DNA from 2 places in the Subtercola sp. RTI3 genome. Region 2 is predicted to be linked to the other one. Evidence: predicted binding sites of a transcription regulator. Region 2 holds the regulator's gene; the other holds the start of a gene.

Region 1 (12,650 bases), on a different contig from region 2:
CCATTCCGCCTGACGGGTCGCCCACGGGAGCAGAGTTGCGCTCCGGCTTGTCGGCGACGACGACCTCGGTGGTGAGGAACAGACCGGCGATGGATGCGGCGTTCTGCAGGGCAGAGCGCGTCACCTTCACCGGGTCGTTGATTCCGGCAGCCAGCATGTCGACGTACTCGCCGGTTGCGGCGTTGAGGCCCCATCCGACGGGCAGGTTGCGCACCTTCTCGGCGACAACACCGGGCTCGAGGCCCGCGTTGACAGCGATCTGCTTGAGCGGAGCGTCGATGGCGACGCGAACGATGTTTGCACCGGTCGCCTCGTCACCCGTGAGCTCGAGCTTCTCGAAAGCGGTCTTGCCAGCCTGAATGAGCGCTACGCCACCACCGGCGACGATGCCCTCTTCGACGGCTGCCTTGGCGTTGCGCACGGCATCTTCGATGCGGTGCTTGCGCTCTTTGAGCTCGACCTCGGTTGCGGCACCGGCCTTGATGACGGCGACGCCACCAGCGAGCTTCGCGAGACGCTCTTGCAGCTTCTCACGGTCGTAGTCGCTGTCGGTGTTCTCGATCTCGTTGCGGATCTGCTGCACGCGACCGGCGATGAGCTCGGCGTCGCCGGCACCTTCGACGATGGTGGTCTCATCTTTGGTGATGACGACCTTGCGCGCACGGCCCAGGAGGTCGAGCGTGACGTTCTCGAGCTTGAGGCCGACCTCTTCGGAGATGACCTGGCCACCGGTGAGGATGGCAATGTCTTGCAGCTGCGCCTTGCGACGGTCGCCGAAGCCGGGAGCCTTGACGGCAACCGACTTGAAGATGCCGCGGATCTTGTTGACGACGAGCGTGGCGAGTGCTTCGCCATCGACGTCTTCAGCAATGATGAGCAGCTGCTTGTTGGCCTGGATGACCTTGTCGACGATGGGGAGCAGATCTTTGATCTGCGACACCTTCGAGTTGACGATCAGGATGTAGGGGTCTTCGAAGACGGCCTCTTGACGGTCGGGGTCGGTGACGAAGTACTGCGACAGGTAACCCTTGTCGAATCTCATGCCCTCGGTCAGCTCGAGCTCGGTGCCGAACGTGTTCGACTCCTCGACGGTGACGACACCCTCTTTACCGACCTTGTCGATTGCTTCTGCAATCAGCGCGCCGATCTCGGGGTCACCAGCGGAGATCGATGCGGTAGCCGCGATCTCTTCTTTGGTCTCGATCTCTTTGGCGTTGTTGACGAGCTCGGCGATGACGGCTGCAACAGCCTTCTCGATGCCCTTCTTCAGGCTGATCGGGTCGGCACCGGCTGCGACGTTGCGCAGGCCTTCGCGAACCAGGGCCTGGGCGAGAACCGTAGCGGTCGTCGTTCCGTCGCCTGCGACGTCGTCAGTCTTCTTGGCGACCTCTTTGACGAGCTCCGCACCGATTTTCTCGTACGGGTCGTCGAGTTCGATCTCTTTGGCGATGGACACACCATCGTTCGTGATGGTGGGCGCACCCCACTTCTTCTCAAGTACGACGTTGCGACCGCGCGGGCCGAGCGTCACCTTGACGGCGTCAGCCAAAATGTTGAGTCCACGCTCGAGGCCGCGTCTGGCCTCTTCGTCGAAAGCAATAATCTTTGCCATGTGTGTTTCTCGTCCCTCCCGGGCGTCATGAAAGATTCATAAAGGTTTAGCACTCAAATAGCGAGAGTGCTAAGACCAATACTGGCACTCGTAGGGTGCGAGTGCAAGTGAACGCCCGGGGACGAGACCGGTATTGGCTACTGGGCCAGGCGAACTGACTCCGCCTGGGGGCCCTTAGAGCCTGTTCCCACTTCGAAGATGACCTGCTGGCCCTCTTCGAGAACCTTGTAGCCACCCATGTCGATGGCGGAGTAGTGAACGAAGACGTCTTGCCCGCCACCCTCTACCGTGATAAAGCCGTAGCCTTTTTCAGCGTTGAACCACTTGACGGTTCCGTTCGCCATTGTTACTCCCAATTGCTGTGTTACGTGCCACCATTTCGAGTGAAATGATCCGTTTCCCTAGTAAAACGGTGCAGGCAGTCAATGTGGGGACTCGTGACGACAATTCAACAAGGATTAAACAATCCCGAAATACAAGAGGTGTTTCTTCACTTTCCGGGGTCTTTGTAATCGGTACCCAGTACCGCTGTGAGGTCGGCCCCCTGAAACTGTGTCGATTGCTGCACAGCAATGCCGCCGAGCGCCGCCGCCAGGCCCTTGGCGGCTCCTTCATTGCCCGCGTCGGCGTAGTAGACGGTCGACGCCGTGATGTCTGTCGTACTGGCGTTGGCCTCGGCACCGACGGCCCAGCCGGCCGTCGTGGCCTGTGTTCCGGCCCGCGTCGCGAGCCCGGCAACGGTGGTTCCGTTCAGAATGGTCACCTTCGCAGCCGCGTTCGTGGTGGGCTCGACGGTGGGCGTCGGGGTGACGGCGTCGCTCGCGACGGCCGACGAATCGCCACCGCTCGTACCCACGAAGTTGATCTTGTTGTTGATGGCGAAGAGCCCCACGACCCCGAGGCCGACCAGCACGCCGGTCGCGAGCGCAGCCCACGCGAAGGTCACCCAGCCGCGGCCGCGTGGCTTCGGTCCACGATGAACGCCGCGGCGGGGGCCGTCGAAGACGGCACGGTCAAAGGAATCCTGCGGTTCGGTAGGCATGGTGAGGGCGTGGGCCGATCTTTATTCGTCGCGGGAAAGAAGACGTGCAGACCGGGCTGCCAGCCGCGTGTCTCGTACTCGTTGGAGCCGCTTGATGAGCATGGGGTCGAATGCGAGCGCTGCGGGCGATTCGAGCAGGGTACCGACGATCTGGTAGTACCGAGCAGCAGAGAGGCCGAATTCTTCGCGAATGGCCTGCTCTTTCTTGCCCACGTGCTGCCACCAGATGCGTTCGAATTCGAGAATGCGGCGGTCGCGCTCAGCGAGAGTGCCGGGCTCTGCCGTGAGTGCAGGGGTTGCTGCGGGTTCAGTCATGCGCTTGCCACCCCTCATCTACTCGTGGTCTCGCTCGTCGACACCCGGCCGCCCTCTGCAGCGCCAAGTTTCGCCAATTCTAGGGCTCGGCACCTTGGCAGAGGGTGCAAGCCACGCGTGCGAGCACCCAGAGCCGCTTCGCCAGTCGCTCTACGCCCCGGCACGATACATGCTCAGGTGCCGGATGCCCGCCTCGACATACTCGTCACCGAACGCCTCGAAACCGAACTTCTCGTACAGCGGGGCAATGTAACTCTGCGCGTGCAGCAAGAGCGCCTCGTGGCCGAAGCGCTCGATGACGGAGGCCACCAGGCGCTGGGCGAGCCCGTTGCCCCGGAACGCCGGCCCCACCACCACGCGACCGATGATTCTCTTCGCATCGAGGTGCTCAGGCACTTCGTCTTCGAGAGTACGGAGGTACGCGACGGTTTCGGCGCCGTCGGCCAGCCAGAAGTGAACGGTGCCGGGCTCGAGGTCACGGCCATCCAGCTCGGTCTCATCGACACCCTGCTCGACGAGGAACACATCGGTACGCAGTTTCAGCGCGGCGTAGAGTTCGCTGGTCGTGAACTCACTGAACGTTTTCTGAATGATGGAATGGTCAGACACGGGTTCGAGTTTACTGTGATGATGGAACGCGCCCTCAGCCGATCGAGACCGTCGGCGCGCGTGGAAAGAGGAGACCATGAGCTACGAAGTTGCCAAGTCAGACGAAGAGTGGAAGCGCAAGCTGAACCGCGAAGAGTTCGCCGTTCTGCGCCAGGCTGCCACCGAGCGCCCGTGGACGGGCGAGCTGCTCGACGAGAAGCGCGAAGGCGTCTACCGCTGTAAGGCGTGCGGGCAAGAACTCTTTCGCAGCGACACCAAGTTCGACTCGCACTGCGGGTGGCCGAGCTTCTACGCGCCGAAAGACTCCGACTCGGTCGAACTGATCGAAGACAAGAGCCTCGGCATGGTTCGCACCGAGGTTCGCTGCTCGAACTGTGGCTCGCACCTCGGGCACCTGTTCGACGACGCACCTCAGACGCCGACCGGTGACCGTTTCTGCATGAACTCGGTTTCGCTCTCGTTCGACGAAGAAGCCTAGGCAGGCTGCACCGTGTCGGCACTCGACTCTCTGCTGCACCGTCGTTCGGTGTCGAAGGTGGGGGCCTCTGCCCCCTCGCACCGCGATCTGTTTGCGTTGGTCGAGGCCGCCGGCACGGTAGCCGACCACAGCTCGCTGCGGCCGTGGCGCCTCATCGAGCTTCGCGGGGCCGCTCGCGATCGGCTGGGGCATGCTCTGGCCGACGCCGAGGGGCCCGGTGCGAACCGCGAGAAGCTGGTGGCGAAGATGCACCGCGCTCCCCTGCTCATCGCACTGGTGGTCGTTCACCAGCCGAGCGCGAAGGTACCGTACTGGGAGCAGGAGGCCGTCGCATCCGGAGTCGCCCACGCACTCTCACTGCTGCTCGACGAAGCGGGCTGGGGTGTGATGTGGCGAACGGGTCAGCAGACCCGTTCGGAGCCAGTGCGGCAGATGCACGAACTGCGGCCGAACGAGAACCTGCTCGGCTGGTTGTATGTGGGCGATGCCCCTCCCGGCCAGCGCGAGTTGCGACGCAAGCGCGTCAACCCGATGGATCATCTGACCGAACTCTGACTGTTCAGAGAGGCCTGACAGCTGTTCACATAGGCATGGCAGACCCGGCAGTGCCGACAGGTGTGGCCGAGCTAGCGGCGGCGTTCGTGCAGGCCCAGCGGGTTCACCGGGTCGGGGCCGAGCCGCCGAGAACGCTCGAGCAACTGCCCGACGTTGGCGCCCATCCATGCGGCGGCGCCTGCGAGGCTCTCGTGCGACGACAACCACACTCTCAGACCCTGCTGGTCGCAGCCGTACGAGTAGACGCCGAAGAATTCGTGCTCGCCGTCGCTGTACCAGCGCACCCAGCCAAGGCACCGGCCGTCGTGCGCCATGAACCACACGCCGTCGCTCCACGGGGTCGGAGCGTAGACAGCGTGGGGCTCTGTTCGGTCGGTCATAGAACCCGTCAGTGCTGCGCTCACCATTTCAGATTAACGCTCCCGCCTGAAAAAAGACCCGACGTAGGCCCAGTGTTGCGTGAGTGTTCACGGTGTGGCGGCGGTGGGTCAACTTGCGACAGGCACCGAACCGGTCACGACAGCGACAGCGCGGCGCTGGCGACCGAGCGAGAGCAACACCAGGAGCCCGGCGAGCGCGATGCCGCCCGCGAGGTAGAAGACGAAGGCCACTCCGAACGCACTCACACCGAGCCCCCCGACGATCGAGCCGGTCGCGATGGCGAGCTGAATGGTCGTGACGAACAGCGCGAGACTGCCATCGGATGCCCCGGGGGCGGCCTGCGACATCCACGTCTGCAGCCCCAGAGGCAGAGCTCCCCACACGAGCCCCCAGAGCACCAGCAGCGCGAACACACCCGGCAGCGACCACGCCAGCAGCGGGAGCGAGACGACGGCGATGGCAAGTACCACCTTCGTCACCGCGAGGGTGCCGGTGACACTGCGGCTGAGCGTGAACCCGGCGATGAAGTTGCCCGCGATACCGGCGACGCCGAACGCCAGCAGTGCGATGGTGATCGTGGTCGGGTTGATCTGCACCAGGTCTTGCAGGTAGGGGGCAACGTACGTGTACGCGGCGAACTGGGCCATGAACGCGAGCGCGGTGGCGATCAGCCCGATGCGCGCGCGCGGAATCAACAGCAGCTGGCCGAGGGTCGCGAACCGCACACGCTGAATGGCAGGAATGCGCGGCAGCAGAGCGATCTGCAGCAGCAGTGCGACGGCGCCGAGCGCTGCGCCAATGAAAAAGGCCGTGCGCCAGGTGGCGACTGCGGAGACGAAGGCGCCGAGCGGCAGGCTCACCACGGTGGCGAGCGAGACCCCGGCGGTGATGAACGAGGTGGCACGAATCACGCTGCTCTCACGCACCAGACGGCTGGCGATTCCGGCGCCGATCGACCAGAACCCGCCAATGGCAAGGCCGAGCAGCATGCGCGCGAGAATCAGCGTGGGCAGATTCGCGGCGAAGGCACCGAGCACGTCGGAGATCACGAGAAGAGCGGTGAGCGAGACCAGCACGATGCGTCGGTCGACCCGCGAGGTGACGACGGTCACGAGGGGTGCCCCGATCGCCCCCGTGAGACCCGTCGCGACAACGACGAGACCGGCGGTACCCACGCTGATGTTCAGGTCGGCTGCGATCGCGGGCAGCAACCCGATGGGCAAGAATTCTGAAAGCACGAGTACGAACGAGCCGAGGGCCACCGAGAGCACCGCGATCCATCCGCGGCGATCGGTGAGTGTGTGCGGGGAAGGGTGAGTAGACATCTCTCCTACCAATGCTGCGAATCGGCCGTTCATTCCCAATGCGGGCAGCGATTCTGCCAGAACGGTACGGTGTAAGCACCCCGGCCGCCAGCAGAGAGAACCGCCCGATGACCCCACCACCCCCGACGCCGGCCCCGAACATCACGGTCAGTGTCATCAACGGACCGAACCTGAACCTCCTGGGGCTCCGCGAACCCGGCATCTACGGCAGCCAGTCGCTCGCCGACGTCGAGCAACTGGTCACGGCCAGGGCTGCCGAGCTCGGTGTGACGGTGACCTTCGCGCAGAGCAACCACGAGGGCGAACTCGTCGATCTGATTCAGGATGCCCGCACGAGCGCGCACGCGATCATCCTGAACCCCGCCGCCTACTCACACACCTCGGTGGCCATCGCCGACGCGCTCAGCGCCGTACAACTGCCCGTGGCCGAAGTGCACCTCAGTAACATCCACAAGCGTGAAGAGTTTCGCCACCACTCGTTCGTGTCGGCGGTGGCTGACGTGGTGATCTGCGGCGCGGGGCCGCTCGGCTACGTTCTGGCGCTGGAGTACCTGGCAGCGAAGCTCGGCGCGGCGCCCGACGCCTGACACGGCCAGCCCGTGCGGGCTGTCAATCCCTTTCTGCGCCGCGGCGCCCGGGAATACGGTCGAAGAACCGCCCCCACGAAAGGTTCTGCCCATGGCTACCGTCAGCGACTTCGTCATTCAGCGCGTCACAGAGTGGGGAGTCACGCGGGTCTTCGGGTTTCCCGGTGACGGCGCAGGCGCGTTCGACGGCGCGCTCGGCAAGGCAGAGAAGGAGGGCACCGGGCTCGAGTACATCCGCCCGACGCACGAGGAGATCTGCGGCCTGATGGCCACGGCGCATGCCAAGTTCACCGGCGAGACCGGCGTGTGCATCGCAACCTCGAGCCCCGGCGCGTTCCATCTGTTGAACGGCCTGTACGACGCGCAAATGGACAACCAGCCGGTGGTCGCCATCGTCGGCCAGCAGGGCCTGAACGCGCTCGGCACGTTCACCATGCAGGAGTCGAACCTCGAGCGCGTATTCGCCGACGTCGCCGTGTACGTACAGACCATCGTGTCGCCCGAACAGGCTCAGGCCGTCGTCGACACCGCCTTCCGCACCGCGCGGCTGCGGCTCGGGCCGGCGGTCATCGTGATTCCGCACGACGTGCAGGCGATGAAGATGGTCGAGCCGAGCCCGGCGAACTGGGTGTCGCGTTCGAGCGCGGTGGGAGCATCCACGGCCATCACACCGCCCGAGAGCGAGATAGTGAAAATGGCGGGCATCATCAACGCCGGCCAGAAGGTGACGTTCCTCGTGGGGCACGGCGCCACCGGAGCGACCGCCGAGGTGCTCGAAGCTGCGCGGCTCGCGGGTGCCGGCATCATTACTGCGCTTCGCGGCAAGCAGGTTGTGCCCTCTGATGTTCCACATCACACCCAGCAGCTCGGGCTGCTCGGCTCACTTCCGAGCCTCAAGCAGATGAAACACTGCGACACGCTGGTGCTACTCGGCACCAATTACCCGTACGGGCAGTTTCTGCCCGAGAGCGGCCAGGCGCGGGCCGTGCAGGTCGACCTGAAGCCCGAGCAGATGGGGCTGCGTTACCCCACCGAGCTGAACGTGTGGGGAGACGTCAAGGCCACGCTCGAAGCGCTGATCCCGCACCTCGATGCGAAGACCGATCTGTCATGGCAGAACGGTATCGCCGACGAAATGGTGTCGTGGGAGAAGGAGATGGCGGCGCAGGCAGCGCTCGAGTACTCCGACGGCGTGAACCCGCGGCGGGTCATCCACGAGCTCAACAAGCGGCTGCCTCCTCGGGCCATCGTGACGGCCGATGCCGGTACGACGGCCGACTGGTACGGGCACCACATTCGGCTGCGCGACGGGATGCTCGGCGACATGTCGGGCCGGCTCGCCACGATGCTCGCGGCCATGCCCTACGCGGTCGCGGCGAAGTTCGCGTACCCCGACCGCACAGTGGTGTGCACGATAGGCGACGGAGCGTTTCAGATGCTCGGAATGAACGAACTCATCACGGTGAAGAAGTACCTCAGCCGGTGGAGCAACCCGCAGCTGGTCATCGTGGTCATGCACAACGACGACCTCGGGCAGGTGTCGTGGGAGATGCGCACCGAAGACGGCAACCCGGTGTGGCGCACGGCGCAAGACGTCGAATCGGTCGACTACGCGGGCTGGGCCGAGCTGCTGGGCTTCGAAGCGGTCAGGGTGCGGGCCGACGACGAGGTCGAGGCGGCGCTCGACCGGGCCTTCGCCCACCGCGGCGTCACGCTGATCGATGCGTACTGCAGCAAGAACGTTCCGCCACTGCCCGCGCACATCACGGCGGAGTTCGCGAAGAACACCGCTCTGGCACTGCTGAAGGGTGACCCGTACCTGCTCGAGGTGGCGAAGGATTCGGCTGAGGCGCTGCTGTCAGAGGGCATCGAGCGGGTGAAGGGCACGCTGCACCTCGGGCAGGGCGACGGCGCGACCGAGAGGTAGGCGGCGAGCGGGCGCGGGGCGGTTAGCGGGCTCGGGGCCGCGTGGCCGGGTAGAGTGCGGCCGCCCCGGGATCGAAGCTGAACCAGGAGCGCGAGCCGTCGGTGAGGTCGAGTTCGGCCACGCGGCGAGCAGTGAGGTCTGCCGCGAGGCGATCGGTGCGCACCCGCACGAGGTCGCCGCGCTGCTCGAGGTCGGTGATGACACCCTCGATGGCGTTGACGGCTGCGGCGGGCGGGCGGTTCGACACCGTCACCGCAGAGGGGCGAACGGCCACGATGACGGCGGTGCCAGCATCCGGAGCCGGCCACTCGGTCGCGTTCGCCGCCGCGGCGCCGGTCGACACCGCCAGCTCGATACCGTCGTCGGTGCGGAGGCCGGTCGGGGTGCGCACACCGCTCAGGATGCTCAGCCCCGCGATGCCCGCAGCAAACGCCGTACGGGGCCGCTCGAGCACCTCCCGGGTGGGGCCGTCTTCGACGACTCGGCCTCGCTCGATGACGAGCACCCGGTCGGCCAGCGTGTAGGCGTCGAGGATATCGTGCGTCACGATCAGCGCGGTACGCCCCGCGAGCACCCGCTTCAACATGCGGCGAATGGCCGGCGTGACCGCCATGTCGAGGGCCGCCATCGGCTCGTCGAGCAGCAGCAGCCGCGGCTCGGCGGCGAGTGCCCGGGCCACGGCAATGCGTTGCGCCTGTCCACCAGAGAGCTGCGCTGGCCTGCGGTTCTCGAACTCGCTGCCGTCGACCTCGGCGAGCCACCGGCGGGCTGCAGCGTGCGATGCCTGACGACGGGCGCCTGCACTTCGCGGCCCGAAGGCGACATTGTTCAGCACGCTCAGGTGCGGAAACAGCAGCGCCTCCTGCGCGAGCAGCGCGACCGCGCGCTGGTGCGGCGGTTTCGAGCCGTGTTGCGTGCCAGCCCGCGTATCGAACAGGCTTGCGCTCTCGAGTTCGGCGTGCCCATCGTCGGCCGCCAGCAGCCCCGAGATGAGGTTCAGCAGGGTCGATTTTCCCGCCCCATTCGGCCCGAGCACAGCAACCGTCTCGCCCTCCTCAAGGGTGAACGACACGTCGAAGTCACGGCTCGCCACACGGGCGTCGAAAGTGAAGGTCACAAGAGCCTCTGCCTGCCCCCGGCGTTGCCGAGGCTCGCCTGGTGCGCCAGTCCCACCACCAGAATGGCCACAGCGACCAGCACGAGCGCGAGCGCGACAGCCGCATCGGGGTCGCTCTCCCGCTGCAGGTAGATCTCGAGCGGCAGCGTACGCGTGACACCCTGCAGGCTGCCCGCGAAGGTAAGAGTGGCACCGAATTCGCCCAGCGCCCTGGCGAACGACAACACAGCCCCCGAGACGAGCGCGGGCAGCACCAGCGGCAGGGTGATACGGCGCAGAACGGTTGTGGGGCCGGCTCCGAGCGTGGCCCCGATGGCTTCATATCGCGTGCCCACCGTTCGCAGCGCCCCCTCGAGGCTCAGCACCAGAAAGGGCAGCGCCACGAAGGTCTGCGCCAGAATCACGGCGGTGGTCGAGAAGGCGATCTGGATGCCCAGAAAATCCATCGGCGCCTTGAGCAACCCCTGGCGCCCGAACGTGTAGAGCAGCGCGATGCCTCCCACCACCGGGGGAAGCACCAGCGGCAGCAGTACGAGCGAACGAACGATGCGCTGGCCCGGAAACCGCGTTCGCGCCAGCACCAGCGCCATCGGAACACCCACGATGATGCAGAGCAGAGTGGCGGCACCGGAGGTGCGCAGGCTCAGCAGCAGGGCATCCGTCGACTCCTTCGAGGTGATCAACGGGATGAACTGACCCCAGTTCACACGAACGACCATCGCCACCAGCGGCAGCACCACGAACAGTGCGCCGATGATGGCGATGGCGAGAACCCATCGGGGAACGCCCGCGTACCCGCTGGAGGCTTTCATAAGGGGCAGGTTACGGCTTTCCGAACCCTGCGTCTGACAGCACGCCCTGGCCGGTGCTGCCGGTCACGAACGCGATGAACGCCTGTGAAAGTGCGCTGCTCTTCGTCGACGCGAGTGCGCCGATCGGGTAGGTGTTCACGGCCGTGCTCGACTCGGCGAAAGGAACGCCGGTGACGCTTGTGCCGGCACCCTTCACATCGGTGACGTAGACGAGGCCGGCGTCGGCTTCACCCGAGCTGACCTTGCCGAGCACGTCGGTGACCGACGACTCTTGGCTCACGGCGGGAATAGTGACGCCCGTGGCCGTCTCGATGGTGGCTGTTGCGGCACCGCAGGGCACCGCCACCGCACAGATGACGGTCTTGATGCTGCTCTTGCCGAGATCGGCGAACGTCTTCACCCCGGCGGGGTTTCCCGGCGGCACAGCGATCTCGAGCACGTTGGTGGCAAAGTTCACCGGGGTGCCACTGATGAGCTTGGCATCGGTGAGCTTGGTCATGTTCTTCGTGTCGGCCGATGCGAACACATCGGCCGGCGCGCCACCCGTGATCTGGGTCACGAGGTCAGACGAGCCCGCGAAGCTGAAGGTCACGGTCGTACCTGGGTTCTCGGCCTGAAACTCTGTTCCGAGCTTCGTGAAGGTCGCTTTGAGAGAAGCGGCGGCGAACACGGTGATAGTGCCGCCCGGTGCGGTGGTGGCCGAGCTGGAAGGGGCGTTACCGACCGACGCGCTGCTGCCGTTCGACGAGCTGGAACAGGCAGCAGCACCCATGATCACCGCCGCAGCCATGAGCAGTGCGGCGAAACTTCGAACAGGTAGCGTCATGGCTTCAGGCCTTTACTGGAGGGGTTTCGACGATGACCGTCGTGGCTTTCACCACGGCGACGGCAACCGAACCGAGTTCGAGCCCGAGTTCGCGCACGGCTTCGCTCGACATGAGTGAGACCACCCGGTGGGGGCCGCACTGCATCTCGACCTGCGCCATGACTTTGTCGCTGATGATCTCGGTGACGAGACCCACGAAACGATTGCGGGCAGACCGCCCGACCAGCGACGTGTCATCGGGCAGGATGGCGTTCTTGCGGGCCAACTGGGCCAGTGCAAGGCCATCGACAACGGTGCGACCCGAGTCATCTTTCAGACTCTCGAGAACACCGGCGTCGACCCATCGTCGTACCGTGTCGTCGCTGACACCCAAGTACTGCGCTGCATCACGAATCCGAATATGCGACATGAAACAGATTCTAATTCCGCACCTGCGGATTAATCTAATTGGGTCAGGGTGACGAAAGTGCGTTGCGCACCAGCGGCCCGATCGTGTCGGCCAGTTCGTGCTCGCCATCGGCCGTGGGGTGCACGTCATCGTCTTGCATCAGCCCGGGCTGGTCTGCGAGGGGTTGCCCGATGTCGACGTAGGTGCCACCGACGGCCAGGGCGGCCGACCGCACACCCTCGTCGATCTGCTGCAGCTCTGCCGGCACCTCGGTATCGCCCCAGAACGCGCTCAGGGCGATGATGCGGGTGGTGGGCAACGCAGCCCTCAGGCTGGTGAAGGTGGAGCGGGTGGCCGCGGCGAGATCGCTGCTGTCGAGCCCGAGGTCGTTGCTGCTCGACGAGACGATCACCACGTCGGGGTTCAGCGATTCGGCCACATCGGCCTGCGCTTGGAAGGTGTTCCCCTCCGCACCCGCCATCAGAAAGCCGGAGCCATCGGTCGACAGGTTGGTGAGAGTCCAGCTCTGTGTCGGTGAGACGAGATCAGGCCATGACTCGCCGCCGTCGAGCCCGTGGCCGTCCATGATCGAGTCGCCGATGGCGACCACGACGGCGCCGCTCCCGGGCACACTCCTCGGCGCGCTTCCGAACGCGCTGACCGGAACGCTCTCGGC
Region 2 (19,129 bases):
CCGTCGTCGACGAGCCACGAATCGGCGGCGAGCAAGCGCGGGCGGCGCGCATCCGGAGCCTCGGCCGCGACGAACGCGCCGCCCCGGTACACGAAGCGGCGCTGGGGGTCGGGCTCAACCGGAAGGGGCATGCGCTCTACGCTATTACAGTGCTCCGCCGAATCGTCTGCCGTACGCTCGAGCGCTGGGTCGACCCGCAAACTGTCTTCGCCGCGCTGTACGCGAGCGAGCCGGTGGCGTTCTGGCTCGACAGCAGCAGCAGCAGCAACAGCAGTAGTGACAGCAGCAGTGCCGCAGATGGGCCTCGTCCAGACGTTGGCCCGGCGGGAACAATGAGCTACATGGGCGCCCCGGCGACGGCTGAGGCCGTACGTGACATACCGGCAGCGAGCGTCTTCGAGTTTCTCCGCGACGAGGTCGGCGCCCCGACGCTCGAGGGCGGCGAGGCCGCGCCGGGCGCGTTCCGGCTGGGCTGGGTGGGCTGGCTCGGCTACGAAGTCGGAGCGGTGGCGCTCGGCACGAAGCGCAGCATGTCGCGGTTTCCGGATGCCCGTTTCATGCGCATCGACCGCGCGATCGCCTTCGACCATGAGTTGCACACCGTGACGCTGATGTTCGTCGCGGGGGGTGGCGACGGTGTGAAGGCAGGCGATACCGAGGAGTGGGCCGACGTTACGGCGCAGCGGGTGGCGGCGCTCGCCGAGGGTGGGGCGGCGGGGGAGCCCGCTGTGGCTGCTGTGCCCGCCAGCGCCCCCGCGCCAGATGCCGTGGCCGCGTCAACCGTGCTCTGGCGGCACCAGCGTGCCGAGTACATCGAGCTCGTGAGGAGCTGCCAGGCGTTGATCTCCGCCGGGTCGGCCTACCAGCTGTGCCTGACGAACGAAATCACGGTAGCCGTGCATCCGGAGCCGTTTGCAACGTATAGGGCGCTGAGGGCTGTCAATGCGACCCATCACGGCGGTTTTCTGCGTTTCGACGACGTGTCGCTGCTGAGCTCGTCGCCCGAACAGTTTCTGCGCATCACGCCTGCCGGCGCGATCACGACGAAACCGATCAAAGGCACCCGCCCGCGCGGCGTCGATGCGAACGGAGCCGGGCTGCCCGCCCCCGACGACGACGCCCTGCGCGACGAGCTGCTGGCCAGTGTGAAGGAGCGCGCAGAGAACGTGATGATCGTCGACCTCATGCGCAACGACCTCGGCCGCGTCGCTGTGACGGGCAGCGTCAGCGTGCCGCGGCTGTTCGACGTCGAGAGCTACCGCAGCGTGCACCAGCTCGTCAGTACGGTCGAAGCGCAGCTGGCGCCCGGGCTGAGTGCGGTCGATGCCGTCGAGGCCGCGTTTCCGGCCGGATCGATGACGGGCGCCCCGAAGATCAGCGCGATGAACCTGCTCGCGGGGCTCGAAGCGGGCCCGCGTGGCATCTACGCCGGGGCGTTCGGCTCCTTCGGGTTCGACGGCGCGGTCGACCTGGCGATGAGCATCCGGAGCATCGTGCTCTCGCCGGAGGGCGCCAGCATCGGAACCGGGGGCGGTATCACGGCGCTGTCGGTACCCGAGGAGGAGTTCGACGAGATCGAGGTGAAAGCTGCACCCTTGCTGCGTGCGCTGGGTGTGGCGGGCATCGTTTAGTACTCTTGGGTGTTGGAGTTCATGGCACTGCCCCTGGGGTGTGTCGCCGTGGGCATCCGAGCGGCCGGGCGAGACCTGAGTGGGTCTGACGAGGGCACATTCCGGCGAAGACGGCCCGGCACACATTCCTACGAATTGAGATCTACGTGACAATCGAACGCGAGCCCGACGTGCGCGGCGCCGAAGACGACGCCAGCCGGTACAACTTCGAGGCGATTCAGAACAAGTGGCTGCCCGTGTGGGATGAGATGCAGCCCTTCCGCACCGACATCGAGGGCGACAAACGCCCGCGCAAATACGTTCTCGACATGTTCCCGTACCCCTCGGGCGACCTGCACATGGGCCACGCCGAGGCGTACGCGCTCGGCGACGTCATCTCGCGTTACTGGCGCCACCAGGGCTTCAACGTTCTGCACCCCATCGGCTGGGACTCGTTCGGCCTGCCCGCCGAGAACGCCGCCATCAAGCGCCAGATCGACCCGCGCGAGTGGACGTATGCGAACATCGACCAGCAGAAGGCGAGTTTTCGCCGCTACGCCGGCTCGTTCGACTGGAGCCGAGAGCTGCACACCAGCGACCCCGAGTACTACAAGTGGAACCAGTGGTTGTTCCTGAAGCTCTACGAGAAGGGCCTGGCCTACCGCAAGTCGAGCTGGGTCAACTGGGATCCGGTAGACCAGACCGTGCTCGCCAACGAGCAGGTTCTACCCGACGGCACATCTGAGCGCAGCGGCGCCATCGTGGTGAAGAAGAAGCTCACGCAGTGGTACTTCAAGATCACCGACTACGCCGACCGCCTGCTCGACGACCTCAAGCAGCTCGAAGGCTCGTGGCCCGCGAAGGTCATCAGCATGCAGCGCAACTGGATCGGCCGCTCCATCGGCGCCGACGTCGACTTCGTCATCGAGGGCCGCGACAAGCCCGTCACGGTCTTCACCACCCGCCCCGACACGCTCTACGGCGCCACGTTCATGGTCATCGCGCCCGAATCCGAGCTGGCCGCAGAGCTCGTCGCCGACCCGTCGGTGTCAGACGAGGCCCGCGCCGCCTTCACCGAATACCTTACCGAGGTGCAGAAGAGCACCGAGCTCGAGCGCCAGGCCACCGACCGCCCGAAGACCGGTGTCTTTCTCGAGCGCTACGCCGTCAACCCGGTCAGCGGCGAACGCCTGCCCGTCTGGGCGGCCGACTACGTGCTCGCCGACTACGGCACCGGCGCGGTCATGGCCGTGCCCGCGCACGACCAGCGCGACCTCGACTTCGCCCGCGCGTTCGGCCTGCCCGTGCGCGTGGTGCTCGACACGAACCAGCCGGTCACGGGCGCCATTCCGGTGTTCGTCGACGGTGAGATTCCGGATGACCTGCCTCCGCTTGACCCGGCATCCACCGGTAAGGCGCTCACCGGCGATGGTCGGCTCATCAACTCGGGCCCGCTCGACGGGTTGAGCAAGGGCAAGGCCATCACGCGCGTCATCGAGCAGCTCGAGGCCGCTGGAACGGGCCGTGCTGCCAAGAACTACCGCCTGAGAGACTGGCTGATCTCACGCCAGCGGTACTGGGGAACACCGATCCCGATCATCCACGGCGCCGACGGCGTCGAGATCCCGGTTCCTGAAGACCAGCTGCCCGTGCTGCTGCCGCCCACCGAAGGGTTGAACCTGCAGCCGAAGGGCACCTCGCCCCTCGGTGCGGCCGAAGACTGGGTGAACGTGCCCGACCCGCGCGACGGCTCGCCCGCCCTCCGTGACGCTGACACGATGGACACCTTCGTCGACAGCTCGTGGTACTTCCTGCGCTTCCTCGCCCCCAACGACGACACGCAGGCGTTCGACCCGCGCGACGTCGACAAGTGGGCTCCCGTCGACCAGTACGTGGGCGGTGTCACTCACGCGATCCTGCACCTGCTGTACGCCCGGTTCATCACGAAGGTGCTGTTCGACCTCGGCTACGTGTCGTTCACCGAGCCCTTCAGCGCTCTGCTGAACCAGGGCATGGTGCTGATGGATGGCTCGGCCATGTCGAAATCGAAGGGCAACCTCGTTCGCCTCTCCGACCAGCTCGACGAGCACGGCGTCGACGCCATTCGCCTCACCATGGCGTTCGCCGGGCCGCCCGAAGACGACATCGACTGGGCCGACGTGTCACCGGCCGCCTCGGCGAAGTTCCTGGCGCGGGCCTGGCGCCTCTCCGGCGACGTCACCAGCGCGCCCGAGGTCAACTGGCGGGAGGGCGACGTGTCGCTGCGCCGCGTGACGCACCGGTTCCTCGCCGAGGCCCCGGGGCTCGTCGAGGCGTTCAAGTTCAACGTGGTCGTGGCTCGCATCATGGAGCTCGTCAACGCCGCCCGCAAAGCCATCGACAGCGGCCCCGGCGGTGGCGACCCCGCCGTTCGCGAGGCCGTCGAGACCATCGCGCTCGGCCTCTCGCTCTTCGCGCCCTATACAGCAGAAGACATGTGGCAGCGCCTCGGTTACCCGGCGACGATCTCGGCCTACAACTGGCGCGGTGCCGACCCCGCGCTCCTCACCGAGGAGTCGGTCACAGCCGTCGTGCAGGTCGATGGCAAGGTTCGCGCGCGGCTCGAGGTGTCGCCCAAGATCTCGTCGGGCGACCTCGAAGCACTCGCTCGGGCCTCCGAGGCCGTCGTGCGGTTCCTCGGCGACCGCGAAGTCGTGAACGTCATCGTGCGTGCTCCGAAGATCGTGAACATCGCCACGAAGGCGCGCGACTAGTGATTCGGCTGGGCGGGTCGCTTCTGAGCTGAGCTCTGCGCGATCGCGGCAGGTCCGCGCGTAGCTGGCAGGGAGAGTGGATGCTCGTCCCTGCCAGCTCGGAGTGCCGTCCTTGCCCGCCGGCGGTTCCACTCCTGCACACCACGCTGTTCGTGCGTGTTCTCCACCGTCTGCTCGCTGCGTCTCGGGCCCGGTGCACGCCGAACGTAGCGTCGAAACGTGCCCCACACCCCACTCGACCACCCAGCTCAGCCCTCGGCCGCGCTTTCCCCGCCGTCGACGACAGCGACCGTTCACGCGGGGCCGCCTGCGCATGGCGATCCGCCGCCGCAGCCTCGTACGCGGGTGCGGGTGGGCATCGCCGCGGCTGTCGTCCTGGTGCTGCTGGCACTCGTGTGTTCGGTGCTCTTCTCGATCTTCGCGCCCCACGGCCGAACCGAGACGGTGGCGTTGCCGACCGCGGGTGGCGGGGTATCCAATTCCGCGCGTGCCGCCGGTAGTTCCTCGGCCGCGAGCACCAGCCCTTCGCCGACTCCGTTGGTGATTCCGGGCACTGGGGGCACTCCGGGTACCTCGACTACTGCGGGTGCTTCGAGTGCTTCGAGTACTGCGGGCGCTCCGAGCACTGCGGGCGCTCCGAACACTCCGGGGGGCGCGATCATCCTCGTGCACGTGGTCGGCGCGGTGGCCCATGCGGGGCTGTACGAGCTCCATCGGGGTGACCGTCTGATCGACGCCGTCGCGGCGGCCGGCGGGTTCAGCAGTGCGGCGAACCAGACGACCCTGAACCTCGCGCGCGTGATCAACGATGGCGAGCAGATCGTGGTGCCGGAGCAGGGCGCCCCCGCGGGTGGCGGTGGCGCGGGCGTGGCGGGTTCCGGAGGTGGCGCATCCTCGTCCGGCAGCGGCAGCGGCAGCGGCAGCGGCAGCGGCAGCGGCGGGAGTGGTGGTGCTTCAGGCGGGGGTGTCGCGGTGCCGAGCGCTCCCGTCAACCTCAACACGGCTGACGAAGTCGCCCTTGAGACGCTGCCGCATGTCGGGCCGGCGCTCGCCGAGCGCATCCTCGCCTGGCGAACCGCCAACGGCCAGTTCACCCAGATCGAAGACCTCAAGAACGTCTCTGGAATCGGCGACAAGACGTTCGACACACTGAAACCGTTGGTGACGGTATGACCGCGAGAGTGCTTCCCGGCGTGGCGGTCGGTGAAGCACATGCCCCGCCGCCCCGTTCGCCGATCGACCTTCGGCTGATCCTGCCCGCGGCGAGTTGCTGGCTCACGGCCGGTGTGCTGGTGGGGTTGTCACCGCACTGGCTCGGTGCGTGGGCGCCGCTGATCGCGGTCACGCTGTTCGGGTTCGCGCTCACCCTGCTGGCGTTCGTCGTGTTCGGCGGATTCGGCATGCACTCCCGGTTTCGCGCGCGACGAAGACTGTTGCGGGCGGCCGGAATGGGCGCCGCCGTGTGCGCGGCAGCCGCGCTGGCGTGCGCTTGTGTAGGAGCCCAGGTCTCAGCGCGCAGCCCCGACGATGTCGCCTCACTCGCCGGCCACACGGTGACCGTCACCCTCACCGTCGGCACCGCGGCGGTCGAGTCAGAGGCGCAGGGCTTCGCCGGCCCGCAGTCCTCCAAACGCTTCACGGCAACGGTCGACGAGGTCAGCGCCGGCCCTTCCCACCCCACCCTCTCAGGCCTGCGCATGCCGGTGCTCGTCTTCCTCAGCGCCCCGGCAGTCGGCGGCTCAGCACCCGGCAGCGCAGCCGATTCGCTGCTCGACATCGGCACGCGGTTGCGCATCACAGGAACCCTGCATCCCACCGATCCCAGCGAGAGCGTGGTCGACTTGTTCTTCGCCGACGGCACTCCGACGCTGGTGTCGTCGGCCCCGTGGATGCTCGACTGGGCCAATCACCTGCGAGCGACGTTTCGCGACAGCGCCCGCGCACTGCCCGGCGACGGGGCTCAACTCGTACCGGGCCTCGCCATCGGAGACGTCACCCTGGTCAGCGACGAGCTGAACTCCGCCATGATCAGCAGTGGCCTGAGCCACCTCACCGCCGTCTCGGGTGCCAACTGCGCCATCGTGGTCGAGGCCATCATGCTTCTCGGCGGAGCCGTCGGCCTGTCACGCCGATGGCGCACTGGCCTCTCGCTCGCCGTGATGGGCGCCTTCGTGGTACTCGTCACCCCATCGTCGAGCGTGCTGCGTGCAGCAGTGATGGCGCTCATCGTGCTCATCACACTGGCCTCCGGGCGCCAGCCGAAGGGCCTGCCCGCACTCGGGCTCGCCACCATCGTTCTGCTGTCGGTAGACCCATGGTTCTCCCGCAACTACGGTCTCGCCCTGTCGGTTCTCGCCACGGGCGGACTGCTGGTGCTCACCCGCCCCCTGCAGGCACTGCTCGCGTGCTGGCTGCCGAGCACACTCGCCCTCGTCATCGCGGTGCCCACAGCCGCGCAGATCGCCTGCCAGCCCGTGCTGGTGCTGCTCTCACCGACGATCTCCACGTACAGCGTCGTAGCCAACCTTCTTGCTGAGCCCGCAGCCCCCGTGGCAACCGTCGTCGGGCTCGTGTCGTGTGTCTTCGGTGCCGCGCTCTCCGGCCTCGTGCCGGCAGTCGGTGTCGCCGGTGCATGACTCACCTGGGTACCCGCCTCGTGGATCGCTGGTGTCGCCACCTTCTTCGCGAACCTCCCGGGCGCGAGCATCCCGTGGCTGGGCGGCTGGCAGGGCGCCGCACTCGTCGTGCTCGTCACCGCCGCTGCCCTCGTGGCGCTGTTCCTCGGGCCACCACTGTCGGGCATTCGCCTCGGGGCGAGCGCGTCTACACCGACGGCCGCGAACCTTCGCGCGGCGCCGAACCCTCGCGCGACCGCGACATTCTTGCCGGCGAACGCGGGAGCGATGCGAAACGGCTCCCCGTTTCGACGACCACGACCACTACCGCGACCGCCGCGACGGCGGGTGCCCATCACGCGCCGTGGTGTTCGGCTGGCAGCCGCTGCCCTGCTGGCCACTGCGGTCGCACTGTACGTTGGCACCGCTGTCGGCACCACCGTCACCGGCGGCGCGGCCTGGCCGGCGAACTGGCAGATCGCCGCCTGCGACATCGGCCAGGGTGATGCCGTCGTCGTACACGACCAAGACACGCACGCGCTGATCGACGTGGGCCCCGACCCGGCGCTGCTCACCGTGTGCCTGCATCGGCTGGGCATCCAGTCGATCGATCTGCTCGTGCTCACGCATTACGACCTCGACCATGTGGGCGGCCTCGATGCTGTGCTCGGGCACGTGGGAATCGTGCTCATGGGCCCACCCGAAGACAGCCGTGACGCCGCAATGGCAGGCAGGCTCACGGCGGCGGGCGCGGATGTTCGGCAAGCTCGCCAGGGCGACACCGGTGTTCTGGGCGGCCTGGCGTGGAACGTTCTGTGGCCCCAGCAGGGCACCGCGCTGCGGGGCAACGACGCGAGCGTGACAGTGCAGTTCACGGGCTCGATCAGGTCGCTGTTTCTCGGCGACCTGGGCGAAGACGCGCAGCGCATGGTGATGTCAGCAAACCAGCTCGAAGGAGAAGATGTTGTAAAAGTTGCGCACCATGGATCAGCCGACCAGAGCGAAGACTTCTACCAGGCCATCACGGCAAAGGTGGGGCTGATCTCGGTGGGCATGAACAATCGGTACGGGCATCCGACCGACAGGCTGCTGTCGATTCTCGCGCGAGCGCACACAGAGGCGTATCGCACCGACCTGCTCGGCATGATCGTTCTGGCGCCGTCGCCCGACGGCATCGTGGTGTGGTCAGACGGTCAGGCTAGGGTTGAGAAGAAGAAGTGAGGTGAACGTGGCAGCAGTGCGAGGGTCTCGTTCGGGGGCCGTCAAGAGCGCGGCAGGCAAGACGTCGGGCAAGTCTCCGGCGCCCGTGATTCCGCAACTCACGTGGGAGCAGATTCGCCCGGCAGCGGTGGTTCTCGTGTCAGGAACCGAGTCGTTTCTGGCCGACCGGGCCATCCGGCAACTGCGCGACCTCTTGAAGCTCGAAGACCCGAGCCTCGAAGTCACCGACATCGACGCCGCGAGCTATGCGCCCGGCGAACTGCTCACCATGGCAAGCCCGTCGCTCTTCGGCGAGCCGCGCATGATCAGGGTCACCTCAGTCGAGAAGTGCACCGATAATTTCATTCTCGAAGCCATCGACTACCTCGCCTACCCCGCTGACGACACTTACGTCGTGCTCCGCCACGGCGGGGGAGTTCGAGGCAAACGCCTGCTCGACGCAGTGCGGGCGGCGACCGGCGATGTGATCGAGGTGGTCTGCACCGAGCTGAAGAAAGACACCGAGCGCTACGACTTCGCAGTGGCCGAGTTTCGCGCCGCCGGGCGACGGGTGAGCCCGGGCGCCGTTCGCGCGCTCGTCTCGGCCTTCTCCGACGACCTGGCCGAGCTGTCGAGCGCGTGCAACCAGCTGGTCGCCGACACGAGCGACGAGATCACCGAGGCGACGGTCGAGCGGTACTACGCCGGCCGGGTCGAGACGAATGCGTTCGCGGTGGCCGACAGCGCGATAGCCGGGCGGTACGGTGAGTCGCTCGCGCTGCTGCGGCACGCGCTCGCCACGGGGGCCGACCCCGTTCCGATGGTGGCGGCGTTCGCCATGAAACTCCGCACGATGGCCAAGGTGCTCGGTACCCGTGGTGGGTCAGGGCAACTCGCGGGCCAGCTCGGCCTCGCGCCGTGGCAGATCGACCGCGCGAGGCGTGACCTGCAGGGCTGGACGGGCGAGGGGCTCGGCCGCAGCATCCAGATGCTCGCCGAGACCGACGAGAACATCAAGGGCGGCGGCCGAGACCCGGTCTACTCGCTCGAGCGCATGATCGCCACGATCTCGGCCCGCGGCGAACTCTGACGCCGGGCCTCCCGCTTGAGTAGCCGTGCGCCCGAGCGACGGGGCACCCGCGCGGCAGTGCGCCCGAACGCTACAGTGCGCCCGAACGCTACAGAGTCCCGAACGATACAGAGTTCAGACACGAGAAAAGGCCCCGCCGAGGCGGGGCCTTTTCTGCATCAATGCACCGACGGACAGGCCCGAAGGCCGCACCGCCCGCTCACCGACTACTTGGTGAGTGCAGCAACCGACTTCGAGATCGACGACTTGCGGTTCGCAGCCTGGTTCTTGTGGATGACGCCCTTGCTGGCAGCCTTGTCGAGCTTCTTGCCCGCGATGAGCAGCGCGCTGGCAGCCTTCTCGAGGTCGCCGGCGGCAACGCTCGACTTGACGGCGCGGATGGCCGTCTTCAGCTCGCTCTTGACAGCCTTGTTGCGCTCTTGCGCCTTCTTGTTGGTGCCGATGCGCTTGATCTGAGACTTAATGTTTGCCACTGAAATACCCTCTGTATCTAGTTCGTTCAGAACCTTTTAGAGTTCAGAAACGGTGTTGTTCGAAAATTGATGATCGCAGCCCGCGCAGACATGACGTGTCTCGGGCGCGGCTACGGAAGCCAACAGCAAACAATACCAGTTGTCGCCGCGAACGACAATCTCGCGCGAAACACCCGACCGATCGCTCGACTCCGATAGCGGTAATACCCTTAACCCTATGCCCAGCCTCGCCGCCCACATGGATTCCGTTCCGCCTTCGGGCATCCGCCGCATCTTCGAGCTCGCGCAGTCGCTCGACGACGTGGTGTTTCTCGCTGTCGGCGAGCCTGACGTGCCCGTGGCCTCGCACATCCTCGAGGCCGCCGAGCGAGCCTGGCACGCCGACGAGACGAACTACACACCCAACGGCGGCATTCCGGAGCTTCGCGCGGCGATCGTGGCGAAGCTCGCCACGCAGAACGGCATCGCCGTCGACACCGAACAGGTCTGGGTCACGAACGGCGGCATGCATGCCCTCTTCTTGGCGATGACCCTCACCCTCAGCCCCGGCGACGAGGTTCTACTGCCCGACCCGGGTTACTCGACGTTCGCCATGAATGCCCGGATGATCTCGGCCGTGCCTGTTCCCTACACGCTGCGCCTCGCGCACGACTTTCTGCCCGACCTCGACGAACTCGAGCGCCTCGTCACCAGCCGAACCCGCATGATCATCATCAACTCCCCGTCGAACCCACTGGGAGCCATCTTCCCGAAGCCCGTCATCGAGACGCTGCTCGCCTTCGCCCAGCGCCATGACCTCTGGATTCTGAGCGACGAGGTCTACGAGCGGTTCACCTACGGCGCACTGCACACTAGCGTCGCCTCGCTCGACACCGACAACCGCGTGTTCTCGGTCTTCTCTCTGTCGAAGACGTATGCCCTGACGGGCGCGCGGGTGGGCTATCTCGTGACTCCGCCCGGTATGGCCGCGCTGCTCCGCACAGCACAGGAAGCGATCGTCAGCTGCATCAACACTCCCGCACAGCTCGCTGCGGTTGCCGCCATCACTGGCCCGCAGGATCACGTGGCTGCCGCCGCGACGCACTACCGAGAGAACCTCGAGGTGGCCACGAAGCTGCTCACCGAGCTCGGTATCGCGTTTCTCGAACCGTCGGGTGCCTTCTACCTGTGGGTGGATGTGTCGTACGCCACCGACGGCGACGTGGCCGAGTGGGCTGAGCGTTTTCTCCTCGAGCAGCGCGTCGCCGTGGCGCCGGGCAGTGCCTTCGGGCGGCAGGGCGAGGGCTGGATCCGCCTGTGCGTGGCGGCCGACCCGGCCGACATCGAGACGGGCATCCGGCGCCTGCCCCGGCCACCGGCCGTCACGCCGGCCCCGCCAGTCTCGTAAACTTACGTCAGTCATTGTCAGAAACATAAGAGGAACGCGTGAGCCCCAGAGCAGTACAGGAACTCCAGCCGGCGTCGACCGACCCCGCGTTCATCCGGAACTTCTGCATCATCGCCCATATCGACCACGGTAAATCGACGCTGGCCGACCGCATGCTGCAGATCACCGGCGTCGTCAGTGACCGCGACATGCGCGCCCAGTACCTCGACCGCATGGACATCGAGCGCGAACGCGGCATCACCATCAAGAGCCAGGCCGTTCGCATGCCGTGGGCCCTCGAAGGCCAGACCTACGCACTCAACATGATCGACACCCCCGGCCACGTCGACTTCACCTACGAGGTGAGTCGTTCGCTGGCCGCCTGCGAGGGCGCCATTCTGCTGGTGGATGCCGCACAGGGCATCGAGGCCCAGACCCTCGCCAATCTCTACCTGGCCCTCGACAACGATCTCAAGATCATTCCGGTGCTCAACAAGATCGACCTGCCCGCGGCCGACCCCGACAAGTACGCCGAGGAGATCGCCGGGCTCATCGGCGGCCGCGCCGAAGACGTGCTGCGGGTCAGCGGCAAGACGGGCATGGGCGTCGAAGCCCTGCTCGACCTCGTGGTCGCCACCATTCCCGCTCCGCAGGGCGACATCGACGCCCCGCCCCGGGCCATGATCTTCGACTCGGTCTACGACGCCTACCGCGGCGTGGTGACCTACGTGCGCATGATCGACGGCAAGCTGACGCCGCGCGAGAAGATCATGATGATGAGCACCAAGTCGACCCACGAGGTGCTCGAAATCGGCGTCTCGAGCCCCGAACCGACGCCCAGCAAGGGCCTTGCGGTCGGCGAGGTGGGCTATCTCATCACAGGCGTGAAAGACGTGCGCCTCAGCAAGGTGGGCGACACCGTCACCACCTTCGTCCGGCCCGCAACTGTCGCGCTGAAGGGCTACTCCGAACCCAAGCCCATGGTGTTCTCGGGGCTCTACCCCATCGACGGTTCTGACTACCCGAACCTGCGTGAGGCGCTCGACAAGCTCAAGCTGTCGGATGCCGCACTCGTCTACGAGCCAGAGACCTCCGTCGCCCTGGGCTTCGGTTTTCGCTGCGGTTTTCTCGGCCTGCTGCACCTCGAGATCATCACCGAACGGCTCGAACGGGAGTTCAACCTCGACCTCATCGCCACGGCTCCGAGCGTGATCTACGAGGTGACCACCGACGACAAGAAGACGGTCACCGTCACGAACCCCAGCGAGTTTCCCGGTGGCAAGATCAAGAGCGTCAGTGAGCCCATGGTGAAGGCGTCGATCCTCGCGCCCAAAGACTACGTGGGCACCATCATGGAGCTCTGCCAGGGCCGCCGCGGCTCGCTCGACGGCATGGAGTACGTGGGTACCGATCGGGTCGAACTGCACTACCACATGCCCCTCGGCGAGATCGTGTTCGACTTCTTCGACCACCTCAAGAGCCGCACGCAGGGGTACGCGAGCCTCGACTACGAGCCCATCGGCGAACAGGAGGCCGACCTCGTGAAGGTCGACATTCTGCTGCAGGGCGAGGCGGTCGACGCGTTCAGTGCCATCGTGCACCGCGACAAGGCGTACGCGTACGGCGTGCTGATGACCGAGCGGCTGAAGAAACTCATTCCGCGCCAGCAGTTCGACGTGCCCATCCAGGCCGCCATCGGCGCCCGCATCATTGCGCGTGAGTCGATCAGCGCTATTCGCAAAGACGTTCTCGCCAAATGCTATGGCGGTGACATCACCCGCAAGCGCAAACTGCTGGAGAAGCAGAAAGAGGGCAAGAAGCGCATGAAGATGGTGGGCCGCGTCGAGGTTCCCCAAGAGGCGTTCATCGCTGCCCTGAGCGGCGACACCGAAGGCAAAGAGAAGAAGTAAGTGATGAGCGAGCAGATTCGCACACGCTCGACCCACATCGATCAGTCGCTCACGTACGCGGCCATCGGTGCGAGCCAGGCCGATGACCTCATGTACTACCCGCCGAAGGGCTTCAAGCCGTTCCAGGCCCGCATGCGGCTGGGTTCGGGCGACGAGCGGTTCGAGTCGGCGGCCGAAGCCGTGCTCACGTGGGGCATCCAGCGGGGCAGCGGCATCACCGTGCAGAACATTGAACTGCCGACGTCGAGCGACACCGACTACGTCGGCCTCGTCTACGACGCCGCCGGCCTGCCGATCGCCCCGCGCGAGGTCGACGAGGGGCACGTCTACACCGAAGACGGTACGCCGCACGTCGCACCCGGCGTCTCGGCCGAACTCGTCGTGTCGGTCTTCGGCGTGCGGTTTGTCGCTCCCGTGCGGGTGGTGTCGGTGACAGCCGACACGAACAGGGTGGGGTTCGCCTACGGAACGCTGCCGGGGCACCCGCAGACGGGCGAAGAGAGCTTCATGGTCGAACGCCACGATGACGGCTCGGTGTGGGTGGTCATCCGGAGCTTCTCGAAGCCGTCGACCTGGCTCTACCGTCTCGGCACGCCGCTCGTACGCTGGCAGCAGCGCAAGGCCACGAAGCAGTACCTGCGCGCCCTGCTGCCCGCCCGGGCCTGACGTGGGCAGCGCGCTTCCGCTCGGCGACCCGGCGCCGCTCGACGGGCTGTTGCCCGCGGGCACGGCTGACCAGTCGCTCGGGCACCCGTTCGGTGTCTACCTGCACGTTCCGTTCTGCCGTGTTCGCTGCGGCTACTGCGACTTCAATACCTACACCTCGACCGAGCTTCGCGGTGCAAAACAGGTCGACTACGCCGGCCAGGCCGTGCTCGAGGTACACCAGGCGGCGCACGTGCTGGCCGCCTCGGGTGTCGAGCAGCGACCCGTGTCGACCGTGTTCTTCGGCGGAGGCACGCCCACCCTGCTGCCGAGCAGCCAGCTCATCGAGATGCTGCGGTCGGTCGATGAGGCCTGGGGCCTCGCGCCGGGCGCCGAGGTGACCACCGAGGCCAACCCCGACTCAGTGGATGCCCGTTACCTCACTGATCTCGCGGCCGCCGGGTTCACCCGGGTGAGCTTCGGCATGCAGTCGGCCGTTCCGCACGTTCTGCAGACCCTCGATCGCACGCACGACCCCGAGCGGGTACCGCAGGTGGTCGAGTGGGCGCGCGACGCGGGCCTTCAGGTCAGCCTCGACCTCATCTACGGCACGCCGGGCGAGAGCCTCGACGACTGGAGCCGGTCGCTCGACGCGGCGCTTGAGATCGCCCCCGACCACCTCTCGGCCTACGCACTCATCGTCGAGCAGGGCACCAAACTCGCCCGCCAGATTCGATCGGGCGTCTACCCCGAACCCGACGACGACCTCGAAGCCGACATGTATGAGCTGGCGGATGCCCGGTTCGCTGCCGCCGGCTACGAGTGGTACGAGGTGAGCAACTGGTCGCGCGGCAACCAACCTTCCCGCCACAACCTCGCGTACTGGCAGGGCCACGACTGGTGGGGAGTGGGCCCGGGTGCCCACAGCCACGTCGGCGGCACCCGCTGGTGGAACGTGAAGCACCCCGCGGCCTACGCCGACCGTATTCTGGCGGGTCACTCGCCGGCGGCCGGCCGGGAGTCGCCCGACGCCGAGGCGCGTGAGGTCGAGCGCATTCTGCTGCTCGCACGCATCCGCGGCGCCCTCACGACGGCCTCACTCGCGCCGGGACCGCGCCGCGAGGTGGCCGGGCTCATCGCCGACGGCCTCGTGAACGCACAAGCCGCCCTCGCCGGGTCGATCGAGCTGACCGTGCGGGGGCGGCTTCTGGCCGATGCCGTGGTGCGGCGCCTCACCTGAGGATGAGCGCTGCGACCGCAGCCGACGTTGCTACTTGACGAACTGGATCGCACACCACTTCGGGTAGACATAGAGCTCACCCTTGTTGGCCGCGAGGGCAGCCATGATGCTGAAGATGATGCTGATGATGCCGGCGGCGATCAGCACGACGACACCGATGATGACGATCGACAGGATGCTGCCGATGACATACGCGATGAGCAGCGTGATCTGAAAGTTCAGCGCCGTCTTGGTGTGGTCGCGGATGAACTCGCCCCGGTCTTTCAGAACCAGGTAGCCGATCAGGGCGGGCAGGAATCCGAAGATGATGCCACCGACGTGGATCAGTGTCGCCCACAGGCGCTGGTCGCTCGGGCTGAGGGGCGGCTGAACCGCGTACCCGGCGGGGCCAGAGGGGGGCGGGGGAGCCGGAGGCCCGACGGGAGGGGGAACTTCGCTCGACATTGTGACGCCTTTCGTTGGTTGCGACGATCTTACGAGAAGTGGGCCGGGCTACTTGATCCAGCGAAAATTGACGGGATACCGATAGCTGCCGCCACCGTTCACCCGAACGCCGCCGACAATGGCGAAAACCAGGTTCACGATCACGACCGCCCAGATGATGAGGCCGATCAGCAGGCCGATGATCCAGCCGAAGACGGGTATGAGGCCGAGCACGCCGGCCACGATGTTGCCGACCACGATGATGCCGGTGACGTTGATGGTCCAGTTCAGGGCTTCGGTACTCTCCTGCCGCACCAGCGTGCCGCGGTCTTTGAAGACCAGGTAGATGATGAGGGCCGGGATGAGCGGAATGATGTTGCCGAAATGAGAGAGGGAGGCCCAGAGCTTGTCGTCGGCAGACGAGAGTGCGGGCTGGCCGGCAGCCGGCTGATATGGCGGGGTACCGTTGGAGTTCGACATAAGCACAAGATACTGCTCGTCAACCGGGTTGAGCAATGATTTTTACTCAGCGTGTGGCGATATATAATTGGCACTCTAGATACCTGAGTGCTAGGCGGAAGGCGGCAACACAGTGGTCTCTGAACGCAGCCTCGAAGTGCTCAGAGTGATCGTGCACGACTACGTGGCCTCTCGCGAACCGGTTGGTTCGAAGTCGATCGTCGACCGCCATTCGTTCGGTGTGTCGGCCGCCACCATTCGCAACGACATGGCGCTTCTCGAAGAAGAAGAGCTCATCGTCGCGCCGCACACATCGTCTGGCCGCATTCCCACCGACAAGGGCTACCGGCTCTTCGTCGATCATCTGTCTGGCCTGAAGCCGCTCACACCCGCGCAACGCCAGGCAATCGAGACGTTCTTGGGGTCCTCCGTCGACATCGACGATGTGCTTGCCCGCACCGTTCGACTACTCTCGCAGCTCACCCAGCAGGTGGCGCTCGTGCAGTACCCCTCTCTCTCGCAGGCGAAAGTGCGGCACATCGAGCTCGTGGCTCTCACGCCCGTGCGCCTGCTCACGGTGGTCATCACCGACACGGGCCACGTCGAGCAGCGCATCGTCGAACTGCCGACCGGCATCGACGACGAGTTCCTGGTCACGCTGCGTTCGCGGGTGAATCACGCTGTCGCGGGGTTCGGCCTCGACGAAGCGGCTGCAGGCCTGCTTGCCTTCGCCTTGCAGTTCACGCCGCCAGAGCGCCTCTCGGTCGACGTGATCGTGGCCGCACTCGTCGAACAGGTCACGGCGAACCGGCAGGAGAAGCTCATCATCGCGGGGGCTGCGAACCTGGTGCGCACCGAGGGAGACTTCGCCGGCAGCATCCTGCCCGTTCTCGAAGCTGTCGAAGAGCAGGTGGTGCTGCTCCGCCTGTTCAGCGAGATGCAGGCAGACCAGCACGGCATGTCGGTGAGCATCGGCCGCGAGAATGCGTCGTTCGGGCTCGCCGAGACCTCCGTGCTGGCGAGCGGCTACAGCTCGGTCGGTGGCCAGGTGGCGCGGCTCGGCGTGCTCGGCCCCACCCGCATGGACTACTCCACCAACATCGCGGCCGTTCGTGCCGTGGCGCGTTACCTCTCGAAGAGCCTGGGCGAGTCATAAACAGGCGAATCGTGAACTTTCTGATGCAATTCCCGAACAAAGGAGAAGCCCTTCGTGGCTGACCATTACGACGTGCTCGGCGTCGAGCGAACCGCTAGCACCGACGAGATCAAGAAGGCGTACCGCAAGCTCGCCCGAGAACTGCACCCCGATGTGAATCCGAGCCCGGATGCCCAAGAGAGGTTCAAGTCGGTGACGCACGCGTACGACGTGCTGAGCGATCCCGGGCAGCGCCAGAACTACGATCGCGGCCCGCAGGCCGGTTTCGGTGGCGCTGGCGGCGGAGCCCAGGGCTTCGGCGGTTTCGGAGACATCTTCGAGACCTTCTTCGGCGGCCAGCAGGGTGGCCAGCGCGGCCCCCGCTCGCGCGCCGAGCGCGGCCAAGACGCTCTGCTGCGCGTCGAAGTCGACCTCAGCGAGGTCATCTTCGGCACCCACCGCGACCTCGAGGTCGACACCGCCGTGCTCTGCGAGACCTGCAACGGCAGCTGCGCCCAACCGGGCACCCACGAAGTGACCTGTGACATCTGCCACGGCAGCGGCCAGATCTCCCGCACGGTGCGCTCGCTGCTCGGCAACGTGATGACGAGTTCGCCCTGTGGCACCTGCCGCGGCTACGGCACGGTCATCCCCGCACCCTGCGTCACCTGCCAGGGCCAGGGCCGTGTTCGCGCCCGTCGCATCATTCCCGTCGACATTCCGGCCGGCGTCGACACCGGCCTTCGCCTGCAGATGCCCTCGCAGGGTGAGGTCGGCCCCGCCGGCGGCCCGCAGGGCGACCTGTACCTCGAGGTCAAGGTGACCCACCACGACATCTTCAGCCGCAACGGCGATGACCTGCTGTGCACGCTCGAAGTGCAGATGTGGGATGCAGTGCTGGGCACGACGACGACGCTGGGCGCGCTCGACGGCGACGTTGAGGTCGAACTGAAGCCGGGCATCCAGAGCTCTGAAGTGGTGACGATCAAGTCGCGTGGCGTGACAAAGCTCCGCGGTGGCGGTCGCGGTGACCTGAAGATCGGCATTCAGGTGGTGACGCCCACGAAACTCGACCACAAGCAGCGTGAACTCGTGAAACAGCTCGCCGCGGCGCACAAATACCCCGCCCCCACGCTCGGGCACTTTCAGCAGGGCCTGTTCGCCAAGCTGCGCGACCGGTTTCTGAACGTCTGAGAGCCTGAGACATGAGTTCGCTGTTCATTCGTGAAGACCTGAACGACATTCCGCACGAGGTGCGCGATGTCGTGTCGCTGCACGGCGAAGAGCAGAAGCACGCCGTGACGGTAAACCGCATCAAGGTGGGCGAAGACACCTCCATCGGTGACGGTCGCGGGCTGATCGTGAGCGGGCCAGTCATTGCGGTGTCGTCGAGCGTGCTCAGCATCGCGGTGACGAGTGTGCGGGTCGAGCGGCGACCGGCCGCGACCATCTGGCTGGTTCAGGCCCTCGCCAAGGGCGACCGCGACGAGATGGCCGTGCAGGCCGCCACCGAGCTTGGAATCGACGGCGTGCTGCCGTGGGCTGCCGAGCGCTCGGTGTCGCGCTGGGTGGGCCCGAAAGTGGCGAAGGGCGTCGAGCGCTGGCGCACCATCGTTCGTGAGGCCAGCAAGCAGTCCATTCGCGCGTTTGTGCCGACGGTGGGCGAGTTGGCTGGCATCAAGCAGCTCATCGAACTGGCTTCGGTCAGCCGGATGCTCGTGCTCGAGCCCTCCGCCACAGAGGCGCTCACCGCGGCCGCGCTGCCCGGGTTCGACGCTGCTGACTTCGATGCTGCCCGCACCGATGCTGCCCGCACCGATGGTCAGCCCGACCTCGTACTCGTGGTGGGCCCCGAAGGCGGCATCAGCCCGAACGAACTGCACCAGCTCGTGGCCGCGGGAGCGACCACGGTGAAACTCGGAACGAGCATCCTGCGCACCTCCACAGCTGGCCCGGCGGCGCTCTCAGCACTCAATGTTCGCCTAGGGCGCTGGTGAGACCAGCCGCCACCGGGGCGGGTGTCAGACGCGCCGATTACGATGGAGGCATGTCAGACACACCAGGGCCAACGCTCTTCAGCCGCATAGTGGCGCGCGAGATTCCGGCCACCATCTTCGCTGAGACCGAGACGCTGATCGCCTTCGCCGATATCGCTCCGAAGGCACCCGTGCACATTCTGGTTGTGCCGAAGACCGAGCAGTACGCGAACG

What was found. The regulator HrcA, encoded in region 2, represses chaperone genes, less so after heat shock. The targets are predictions, from matches to a motif close to TTNGCACTCGNNNNNNNCGAGTGCNAA.
Region 1: groL (chaperonin GroEL) is a predicted target of HrcA. The motif match lies at 1,659-1,685, and genes of this name have one in related genera.

What each region holds. Positions count from the first base shown of each region.
Region 1 covers NZ_JASJXO010000071.1:1,567-14,216, reverse strand. Annotated here, with positions in the region: gene groL (chaperonin GroEL) at 1-1,612, opposite strand, end outside; gene QN358_RS17565 (cold-shock protein) at 1,750-1,956, opposite strand; gene QN358_RS17560 (LytR C-terminal domain-containing protein) at 2,103-2,654, opposite strand; gene QN358_RS17555 (DUF3263 domain-containing protein) at 2,676-2,969, opposite strand; gene QN358_RS17550 (GNAT family N-acetyltransferase) at 3,120-3,578, opposite strand; gene msrB (peptide-methionine (R)-S-oxide reductase MsrB) at 3,655-4,056, shown strand; gene QN358_RS17540 (nitroreductase family protein) at 4,069-4,611, shown strand; gene QN358_RS17535 (hypothetical protein) at 4,683-4,991, opposite strand; gene QN358_RS17530 (MFS transporter) at 5,100-6,317, opposite strand; gene aroQ (type II 3-dehydroquinate dehydratase) at 6,425-6,904, shown strand; gene QN358_RS17520 (thiamine pyrophosphate-dependent enzyme) at 6,996-8,831, shown strand; gene QN358_RS17515 (ABC transporter ATP-binding protein) at 8,854-9,948, opposite strand; gene QN358_RS17510 (ABC transporter permease) at 9,945-10,760, opposite strand; gene modA (molybdate ABC transporter substrate-binding protein) at 10,771-11,586, opposite strand; gene QN358_RS17500 (TOBE domain-containing protein) at 11,591-11,995, opposite strand; gene QN358_RS17495 (SGNH/GDSL hydrolase family protein) at 12,039-12,650, opposite strand, start outside.
Region 2 covers NZ_JASJXO010000017.1:31,622-50,750, reverse strand. Annotated here, with positions in the region: gene QN358_RS08720 (aminotransferase class IV) at 1-131, opposite strand, end outside; gene QN358_RS08715 (anthranilate synthase component I family protein) at 150-1,631, shown strand; gene leuS (leucine--tRNA ligase) at 1,784-4,363, shown strand; gene QN358_RS08705 (helix-hairpin-helix domain-containing protein) at 4,583-5,536, shown strand; gene QN358_RS08700 (ComEC/Rec2 family competence protein) at 5,533-6,999, shown strand; gene QN358_RS08695 (ComEC/Rec2 family competence protein) at 7,108-8,199, shown strand; gene holA (DNA polymerase III subunit delta) at 8,216-9,268, shown strand; gene rpsT (30S ribosomal protein S20) at 9,475-9,741, opposite strand; gene QN358_RS08680 (pyridoxal phosphate-dependent aminotransferase) at 9,959-11,128, shown strand; gene lepA (translation elongation factor 4) at 11,167-13,017, shown strand; gene QN358_RS08670 (DUF1990 family protein) at 13,021-13,683, shown strand; gene hemW (radical SAM family heme chaperone HemW) at 13,685-14,902, shown strand; gene QN358_RS08660 (DUF4870 domain-containing protein) at 14,933-15,346, opposite strand; gene QN358_RS08655 (DUF4870 domain-containing protein) at 15,395-15,805, opposite strand; gene hrcA (heat-inducible transcriptional repressor HrcA) at 15,918-16,940, shown strand; gene dnaJ (molecular chaperone DnaJ) at 16,995-18,113, shown strand; gene QN358_RS08640 (16S rRNA (uracil(1498)-N(3))-methyltransferase) at 18,125-18,916, shown strand; gene QN358_RS08635 (HIT domain-containing protein) at 18,967-19,129, shown strand, end outside.